One region of the Microaerobacter geothermalis genome, then DNA from elsewhere that is predicted to be linked to it. Evidence: riboswitches for the same ligand, from Rfam matches in the RefSeq annotation. Region 1 holds a riboswitch; the other holds the start of a gene.

Region 1 (4,688 bases):
CAAGTCCAGCAATCACATCGCTATGTCCGGCGATGAATTTTGTGGCACTATGAATGACAATGTCTGCACCAAATTGAATCGGCCTTTGATAGTATGGAGTCAAAAAAGTGTTGTCCACAATAAACAGCAATTTCGATTGTTTAGCGATTTCTTCAATTTTTCCCAGGTCGGTAACCTTCAGCAACGGATTGGAAGGGGTTTCCACATAGATCGCCTTCGTGTTTGGCTTTATGGCCTCTTCAACGGCGTTTATATCTGTTGTATCAACAAAGGTGGCAGAAATCCCCAACCTGGATAACACCTGAGTGACAATTCGATGGGTCCCCCCATAAACATCCTCAGAAATGACCACATGATCTCCTGAAGATAAGAGGAGAAAAACCGTTGAAATGGCAGCCATGCCGGATGAAAAGGCAAACCCTCTACATCCACCTTCCAATAATGCAATCGTCTCTTCCAAAGCATGGCGGGTTGGGTTGCCTGACCGGGCATAATCATAGGGGCCCGGTTGATCTACATCAAACTGATGATAGGTGGAAGCCTGGTAAATAGGAGTGCTACAGGCTCCGGTATATGGATCCACTTTATAAGGATTGTGAATGATTTGCGTGGAAAATTTCATCCAATTCCCCTCCATTCCGGTGAATGTTTTCTTCATTTACGGCATAATCCAACGCCTGAGAAATATCTCCGATTAAATCTTCCTCATGTTCGATCCCAGTTGACAAACGGAGCAGACGATCACACACGCCTACTTTCCGCCGAATCTCTTCAGGAATGTCCGCGTGGGTCTGAACAGAAGGATAGGTCATCAAACTTTCTACCCCGCCAAGGCTTTCCGCAAATGAAATCACCCTCAAATTTTTTAATACCGTTGGAATCCACTCCTTTTTCTTCAGGCGAAAGGAGATCATTCCTCCGTTACCCTTCGTCTGTCCCTTGATTCCTTCGGGATAAAACACTTCCTCCACACAGGGGTGCTTTTTCAGAAAAGAAACGATTTTATTGGCATTTCGCTGATGTTTTTCCATGCGTAAAGCCAACGTTTTCATCCCCCGAATTAACAACCAGGAATCCTGGGGACCCAATACGGCACCGATCGAATTATGCAAAAAGGATAATTTCTCAGAAATCTCTTCACCCTTGGATACAATCAATCCTGCCAATACGTCATTATGTCCCCCTAAATACTTCGTTCCACTGTGTACAACGATATCCGCTCCTAATGGAATCGGATTTTGAAAATAGGGGGTAAGAAAAGTATTGTCAACAATGGTGATCAGCCCTTTATTCTTTGCCAGTCGGGCAATCTGATGGATGTCTGCTTCATGCATCATGGGATTGGTAGGAGATTCTATAAATATCGCTTTCGTAGAAGGGCCTATGGCAGCTTCAACCGAATCCATGTCCCTTGCATCAACATAGCTAAACTGTAATGAAAACCGCCTTAACACCTGTTCGAACAGCCGATAGGTCCCTCCATACAAATCAAGGGATGCCACGATATGATCCCCGGCAGAAAAAAGTGAAAATATCACCTGGATTGCTGCCATGCCGGAACTTAACGCAAATCCCCGATCCCCCTTTTCCAGAGTGGCTATGGCATCTTCCAATACGGTTCTTGTCGGGTTTGCGGTTCTTGTGTAATCGTAACCGGTGCTTTCCCCCAATTCCGGATGTTGATAAGCAGCAGAATGATAGATTGGAAAATTGATGGCACCGGTTTTTTCATCCCTTCGATTTCCAATTTGAGCCAGCTTCGTCTCTACGTTCATTTTCATTACCCCCCAAAAAAAATAACCCCCTTCATCTTGAAAGGGGTATCGGTTTCCGAAGACAGGTCGGTTCCAGCCTTATCTTTCAAAATGAAAACTCATTTTGCAGGAATTAGCACCGTTCTCTTTGGAATACTCCGCCGAGTCGGTTGCCGGGCTTCATCGGGCCAGTCCCTCCGCCTTCTCTTGATAAGAATGCTATTCAATTAATACGATGCTGTCATTCTAACCTGTCATAGGTTCCCTGTCAATAGGGTTATCGAAATTTTCTTAATCATGATTATACCACCAGTCCTGTATGGCCAATAAGCCCGGTGCCCCGCCGGTATGCCAAAACAATACACGGTCACGGAAAGTGATGATTCCCTTGTTAATATAGTCCAGCAAACCGGCCATGGTTTTCCCGGTATAGACGTGGTCCAGCAGAATCGCCTCAAGCTGAGCCAGCAGCTGAATCGCATGAACGGATTCCGGAGTTGTTTTTCCGTATCCGGGCCCGATGTATTGGTCATCAATCAATAAGTCCTCTTCCATCCAGTCCCTGTCAACTTCCCGAATACAATTCCTGATTCTAAGGGAAATTTCCTCCTTGGGAAGCCAGGGACTGATTCCCAGCAGTTTGGCACGGTCACGAGAAAGACGGTTCCCCAGATAAATTCCGGCAAATGTCCCCCCCGATCCGGCGGTAACCACAATCCAGTCAAAATGATGGCCTTCAATCTCCTTATAGGCATCCAGATATCCCAGACTGCCCAAACCGTTGGAACCGCCAATCGGAATCAGATACGGTTTTTTTCCTTTCAGATGGAATTCATTATATGTCCGGATTAAAGCTTCTTCCATTTCTTCCGCTGTTCTCGCCCCGCTAAAGCGAATCTCGGCACCGACCAGAGTATCGATAAATAAATTGGCTCTCCGATGCCCCGGATCACGACCGGCCAAGACTAAAACCGGCTTAAGTCCGACTTTGACTGCCAGGGCAGCCGTTGCTTTGGCATGGTTGGATTGGGGACCTCCTGTCGTGATCACCGTATCCGCTCCCTTTTCCAAAGCATCGGCCAGGATATATTCCAGTTTCCTGATCTTGTTCCCCCCGGTAGCCATACATCCGGTCAGATCGTCTCTTTTGATCCAGATTTCCGTACCGGTATGTTCACTTAACCGTTCAGCCAAATGCAGAGGGGTCGGGGTGAAGCTTAAGGCTAATTTTTTGACCATTTTTTCAACTCCTCCAATGGAATTGACAAATGTTAACCAATGATGCAAAACCCTAAATTCTTGATTCGGCATACACTGAAAATTTCTTTTAACTTTCTCGAATCTAAATGGAATGATTAGATACGTTTCATTAAATATTGGATGATCTTTTCGGCAGATTGATCAATGGTGAATCGATGGGTTTCAATGATCAATTCCGGATTTTCCGGTTCTTCGTAGGGAGAGCTGACTCCCGTAAATTCCGGAATTTCTCCAATTCTGGCCTTTTTGTAGAGCCCCTTCGGATCCCGCTGCTCGCACTCTTCTAATGGACATTTTACATAAACTTCAATAAATTCTCCAGGTTCAACCAGGTTTCTGACCAACTGCCTGTCTTCGCGAAAAGGTGAAATAAAAGCGGTAATGGGAATCATTCCAGCATCTACAAACAGCTTGGCTACCTCACCGATTCTCCGGATATTTTCCCTTCGGTCTTCGGGTGTAAAACCAAGCCCTTTATTTAATCCATGCCTGATGTTGTCACCATCAAGAACATAACTTCGCACTCCCATCTGGTGAAGGCGTTTGTCCACCTCATTGGCCAGGGTTGATTTCCCCGAGCCGGAATATCCTGTAAGCCAAAGGATGCAGCTTTTATGCCCGTTTAATTGCTGCCTTTCCGGTTTATGAACGGAAGAGCCTTGCCAGACAATATTTGAAATAGTTTGGTTGGACATCAAATCCCCTCTTTCTCTAAAAATGTAAGGATTCTCAGAAAGTCGTTCCAGTTTGCACTTTCATTCCTCTAATCAGAACATCCACAACCTCCGGTCTGCTGAACTCTGGAGGGGGCGCTTCTCCTCTCTTAAGCATCTCTCTGACTTTGGTTCCGGATAGGATAAGACGATTCTCATTTCCATGGGGACAAGTTTTTGTAGATGCCATATTTCCGCATTTGTTGCAGTAAAAGCTGTGTTCAAAAAACAGTGGGGTAATCCCCAAATCCCCATGAGTGAAATGATGAAAAATCAGTTGGGCATCATAGGTTCCATAGTAATTACCGACACCGGCATGGTCCCGTCCTACAATAAAATGGGTGCATCCGTAGTTTTTCCGGACCAAAGCATGGAAGATGGCTTCCCTTGGACCGGCATATCTCATTGCAGCTGGGAAAACCGCCAGAAAGACGCGATCCTGCGGGTAATAGTTTTTTAACAAGACTTGATAACTTTCCATCCGTACATCAGCCGGTATATCATCTGATTTTGTCTCTCCCACCAAAGGATTTAAAAATAATCCATCCACAATCTCCAACGCCGTTTTTTGAATGTATTCATGGGCTCTATGAACAGGATTTCGCGTCTGGAATCCCACCACCGTTTTCCACCCCTTCTGGATAAATGCGTTTCTTGTTTCATCAGGGTCCAAATAAAATTGCTGGAACTTTGATTTCTTTGGGCGTTTCACCATGGTCACTGGACCGGCAAGATACACATTCGGCCTTTCAAACAACTTATGGACACCTGGATGGGCCAAATCTGTTGTACGATATATTTTTTCAGCCTCCAGTTGTTTATTGGGAACGTATTTCTCCTTTAGTTCAAGAATTCCGTATACTGTGCCATCATGTAACAGCCTGATTTTTTCTCCGATTTCCAGTTGATCGGCAGTTTCTTCGGCTACAGGCAAGGTGATGGGTATACTCCAAACCAATCC
Region 2 (4,688 bases), on a different contig from region 1:
AGGAAATTGATCTGGCTAAGGCAACCACTTTGTTTATCAAGCAAGTTCTTCAATAATTTTACATCTCTCTTTACAAAATATTGACTTAGGTATATATTGTTTTATGTTACTATAATATTTATAGTAGATTTTTTTGAATATACCCTTGTTTTTGCAAATAAAGAGATGGAACCAAAGATTTACACGTCTTATATAGTTGGTGAAATATTGGTGGGGAGGGTTTTTTATGAAAAAATGGAGTCATTCCTTTTTAATTATTTTTTTGGTTGGTATTTTAAGCGTTCTCCTGTTATCAGGGTGCAGTTCAAAAGAGGGGGAACCATCGTTTAAAATTGGTGTGATTCCCTCCCAAAACCAGGGAAAAATGCAACAGGCCATGGACAAATTGACGGAAGCTCTGGAAAAAGGGACCGGGATGGATGTGTCTATTGAAGTATATCCGGACTATAACGGCGTAGTGGAAGCAATGAATAATGGAATGATTAACATGGCATACTTCGGTCCCCTTACTTATGTCATTGCCAATGCAGAGAACGGAGCACAGGCCATTGTTACTCAACTGGTGGATGGAGAACCCTTCTATTATTCCTATATCATCACCCATAAGGATGCACCGTATAATTCTTTAGAGGATTTATTGGCAGATAAAGAAAATGTAACCTTTGCCTTTGGAGACATCAATTCCACTTCCGGCTCCCTAATTCCCGGAATTGAATTAAAAAAACGGGGGGTATTCAAGGATGCCAATGATCATCAATTTAAAAATGTATTTTATACCGGCGGCCACGATGCAACAGCCATTGCTGTAGAAAACAAGCAAGTGACGGCAGGTGCCATTGACAGTGCCATCTTTAATATTTTAATAAAGAATGGTAAAGTAGATGGAGATCTTTTTAAAGTAATTTGGAAGTCAGACAAATTATTTCAATATCCATGGGCTGTGGCAAAAGGAACTGATCAAGCGACGATTGAAAAGTTACAAGAGGCTTTTTTAGGCATCACGGATCCAGAAATTTTAAATGCCTTTGGAGCGTCCGGATTTATAAAAGCTTCAGACAGCGATTATGAATCCATTCGCCAGGCTGCTAAAGCCGATGGCAGAATCAAGTAATACCCTTACTTTCTCATTTTTGAACAGGATTTTATTCGAGTAGAGTACCATACTGACAGGTGATGATGGTGAAAAAATGGAACTGGATAGTACTGGCCTTGTTGTCAGTGCTTTTTTTATCGTGGAGCATGAGAGTCACCCAATTTGATTGGAGTGCTTTATTAGATATAGAAAAAAGTTGGAACTTTTTAAAAACCAAATGGTTCCCTCCAGACTGGAGTGTTCTGCCCCTTGCTTTTAAGAATACGGGCATTACTCTGGCTATTGCTTTTTTAGGAACTTTTTTGGCGGTAATTGCGGCTATACCTGTCAGTTTTTTGGCTGCATATAATACCAGTCCTAAGGGGCTTTATCATCTTATCAGAAGCATCCTGACCTTTATCAGGACGATTCCGGAAATTGTGCTAGGACTTATATTTATTGCCACCTTTGGACTGGGGCCCTTCCCTGCCGTCATCGCGATTATGGTTCATAATATAGGAGTATTGGGAAAACTTATTTCTGAATTGGTGGAATCCAGCGACAGGGGACCGGTAGAGGCGATCACCTCAGTGGGAGCTAAAAAGACTATTATTGCTCTCTATGGTATCCTGCCGCAAATCTTGCCCAACATTTTGTCCCATTACTTTTACAGGTTTGAAGTAGCGATCAGAACCTCATTGATTTTAGGTTTGATTGGCGGCGGTGGATTGGGGAACATGTTGTTTATTGATTACAAAATTTTCAATTATACAGCCGTTACGGCAGAAGTGGTTGTATTTATGGTATTGGTTTTTTTGGTGGATTACCTTAGCACCTTTGTTCGGAAGAAGGTGATTTAATGCTACTGGTTCAGAACTTGGTAAAACATTATCATAAAGAAATCGCTCTGGATGGTGTATCCATGGAAATTAATGAAGGGGAATTTGTCGCCATTCTTGGCTCCAGCGGAGCCGGAAAGTCCACTTTTATTCGATGTATTAACCGGTTGCTAGAACCCACATCAGGTTCGATTATTTATAAAGGGATGGATATGGGACAGCTGAGGAAGAAACAGCTAAGGGAAATTCGCAGGGAAATGGGCATGATCTTTCAGGATTTTCATCTGATTTCGAGATTTAATACCCTTCAAAATGTTCTGGTTGGAAGCTATGGTCGATATCCGGTTTGGAGAATTTTATTAAACCGATTACCGAGGAAAGAGTGGAAACTGGCCGAAGAGTTAATCTCCAAGGTAGGAATGGCGCCATTTGCCAAGAAACAGGTAAGGGATTTAAGCGGAGGACAACGGCAAAGGGTGGGAATTGCAAGAACATTAATGCAGTATCCGTCTATAATCCTTGGGGATGAGCCGGTAGCCAGCTTGGATCCGGTCACCAGCCGGGCCATTATGGATTTATTAAAAGAAATTAATGAGAAGGACCGCATCACCATGATTATTAATCTCCATGATACGGAAATCGCCAGACGGTATGCCACCCGTATCATTGGTCTGGCAAAAGGAAGGATCGTTTTCGATGGCCAGCCTGATGCATTAACCGAAGAACAGATCTTAAGAATATATGGAGAAGCTGGATAGGCCGTAGAATAGACCGTAGAAAGAATTTTTCTTGACGATGGGCTTAAACTGAATTACAATAAATTTCAAGTTAAGAAATTGCCTTTAAAATTTCATATATGTTTCGCCTTTTATCCAGAGAGGTGGAGGGACTGGCCCGATGAAACCCGGCAACCGCTATTTCCGTGTGGAATTAGACAGGTGCCAATTCCTGCAGGATGTTTTCCTGAAAGATAAGAGGAAGGAGGAAAATTGTGAACATTGGACCTTCTTCTTATTGAAGAAGGTTTTTTATTTTAAGGAGGGGAATAAATGAGTAAACAACCGGAAACTTATCAATTGGAGACATTATTGCTGCATGGAGGGCAGGCAGTTGATCCTACGACCGGATCGAGGGCTGTCCCCATTTACCAAACCAGTTCTTATGCCTTCACAAGCACAGAACATGCCCAGAGATTATTTTCTCTGGATGAAGCAGGGAATATTTACACACGTATTGGGAATCCCACATCAGATGTGTTAGAAAAAAGAGTGGCCCTGCTGGAGGGAGGAGTTGGGGCATTGGCCACTTCAAGCGGTCAAGCAGCCATCAGCCTTTCTATCATGAATATTGCGGAAGCAGGGGATGAAATTGTTGCGGCCACAACCTTGTATGGGGGAACCTACAATTTATTCTCTACAACTCTCCCTCGCTATGGAATTAAGGTGAAGTTCGTTGATCCATCCAATCCAGACAATTTTAAAGAGGCCATTACGGAAAAAACAAAAGCCATATTTGGTGAGACTATTGGGAATCCGCGATTAAATGTATTAGATATCGAAGCGGTAGCCAAGGTAGCCCATGATGCAGGAATTCCTCTCATCATCGACAATACTTTTGCCACGCCTTATCTGTGCAGACCCATTGAATGGGGAGCGGATATCGTGGTTCATTCGGCGACAAAGTGGATTGGAGGCCATGGAACCTCCATTGGTGGAGTGATTGTGGATGGAGGGCGCTTCCCATGGAATAACGGGAAATTCCCCCGCTTTACCCAAGAGGATACCAGTTATCATGGGGTTCGCTATCATGAGGATTTTGGTTCATTAGCTTTTATTACGAAGGTTAGGGTCCAGCTTCTGCGTGATCTAGGTTCTTGTATCAGTCCCTTCAACGCGTTTATGCTCCTTCAGGGGCTGGAGACCCTTCATGTGAGAATGAAAGAACATTCCAACAATGCAAGGGAGATTGCTTCCTATTTGAAAGAGCATCCAGCCGTGGAGTGGGTCTCTTATCCGGGATTTGAAGATCATCCTACCCATCATTTAGCCGTGAAATATCTGGATAAAGGCTTTGGTGGAATGGTTATTTTTGGGATTCAAGGGGGAAGGGAAGCTGGTGCTAAGTTCATCGACAGTCTTTCTCTTTGGTCCCACCTGGCCAATGTGGGAGACGCCAAATCCCTGGTGATTCATCCGGCAAGTACCACTCACCAGCAATTATCTAAGGAAGAATTAATTGCAGCAGGAGTCTCTGAGGATCTGATTCGTCTGTCTGTGGGATTGGAATCCCCTGTTGACTTAATGACGGATTTGGATAATGCCTTAAGGAAAGCCAACGGGTTAGGTTATTCTCCCACTGGAGAAGGACCGGATGGAAGAAGAATCATCGTCAATGACGAAGGAATCATTAAATGGGTTTGTCAGAACCCCAGGACCATTGCCATCGTCGGCTTATCTGGCAATCCGGCCCGACCCAGCTATAGAACTGCAAGAAAAATTCAGCGGCTTGGGTATAAAATTATCCCTGTAAATCCAAAGGAAACGGAGATTTTGGGTGAAAAGGTATATCCTGATCTAGCGTCGATACCTGAACCGGTAGATGTGGTTCTGGTATTCCGGGCTCCTGAATATGCCGTGGAAGTTGCCCATAAAGCAGCCAAAATTAACCCCCATGTATTCTGGCTACAAGAAGGAGTAATCAGCCCTGAAGCGGTGGAAGTGGCCGCCAGCCATGGTATGGAAGTGGTGCACAATCGATGCATTTATAAGGAAACTCAA

The links. Region 1 has a riboswitch for S-adenosylmethionine ahead of L1765_RS09670 (aminotransferase class I/II-fold pyridoxal phosphate-dependent enzyme). Riboswitches for the same ligand answer to the same signal wherever they lie in the genome.
Region 2: another riboswitch for S-adenosylmethionine. It lies ahead of L1765_RS10050 (PLP-dependent aspartate aminotransferase family protein); the one in region 1 lies ahead of L1765_RS09670 (aminotransferase class I/II-fold pyridoxal phosphate-dependent enzyme).

Annotation. Positions count from the first base shown of each region.
Region 1 is NZ_JAKIHL010000023.1:12,102-16,789, forward strand. It holds gene L1765_RS09665 (aminotransferase class I/II-fold pyridoxal phosphate-dependent enzyme) at 1-622, opposite strand, end outside; gene L1765_RS09670 (aminotransferase class I/II-fold pyridoxal phosphate-dependent enzyme) at 585-1,775, opposite strand; SAM riboswitch class I at 1,851-1,971, opposite strand; gene L1765_RS09675 (1-aminocyclopropane-1-carboxylate deaminase/D-cysteine desulfhydrase) at 2,046-3,065, opposite strand; gene cysC (adenylyl-sulfate kinase) at 3,110-3,709, opposite strand; gene sat (sulfate adenylyltransferase) at 3,744-4,688, opposite strand, start outside.
Region 2 is NZ_JAKIHL010000024.1:43,570-48,257, reverse strand. It holds gene L1765_RS10070 (HD-GYP domain-containing protein) at 1-56, shown strand, start outside; gene phnD (phosphate/phosphite/phosphonate ABC transporter substrate-binding protein) at 227-1,111, shown strand; gene phnE (phosphonate ABC transporter, permease protein PhnE) at 1,174-1,932, shown strand; gene phnC (phosphonate ABC transporter ATP-binding protein) at 1,932-2,669, shown strand; SAM riboswitch class I at 2,777-2,888, shown strand; gene L1765_RS10050 (PLP-dependent aspartate aminotransferase family protein) at 2,961-4,688, shown strand, end outside.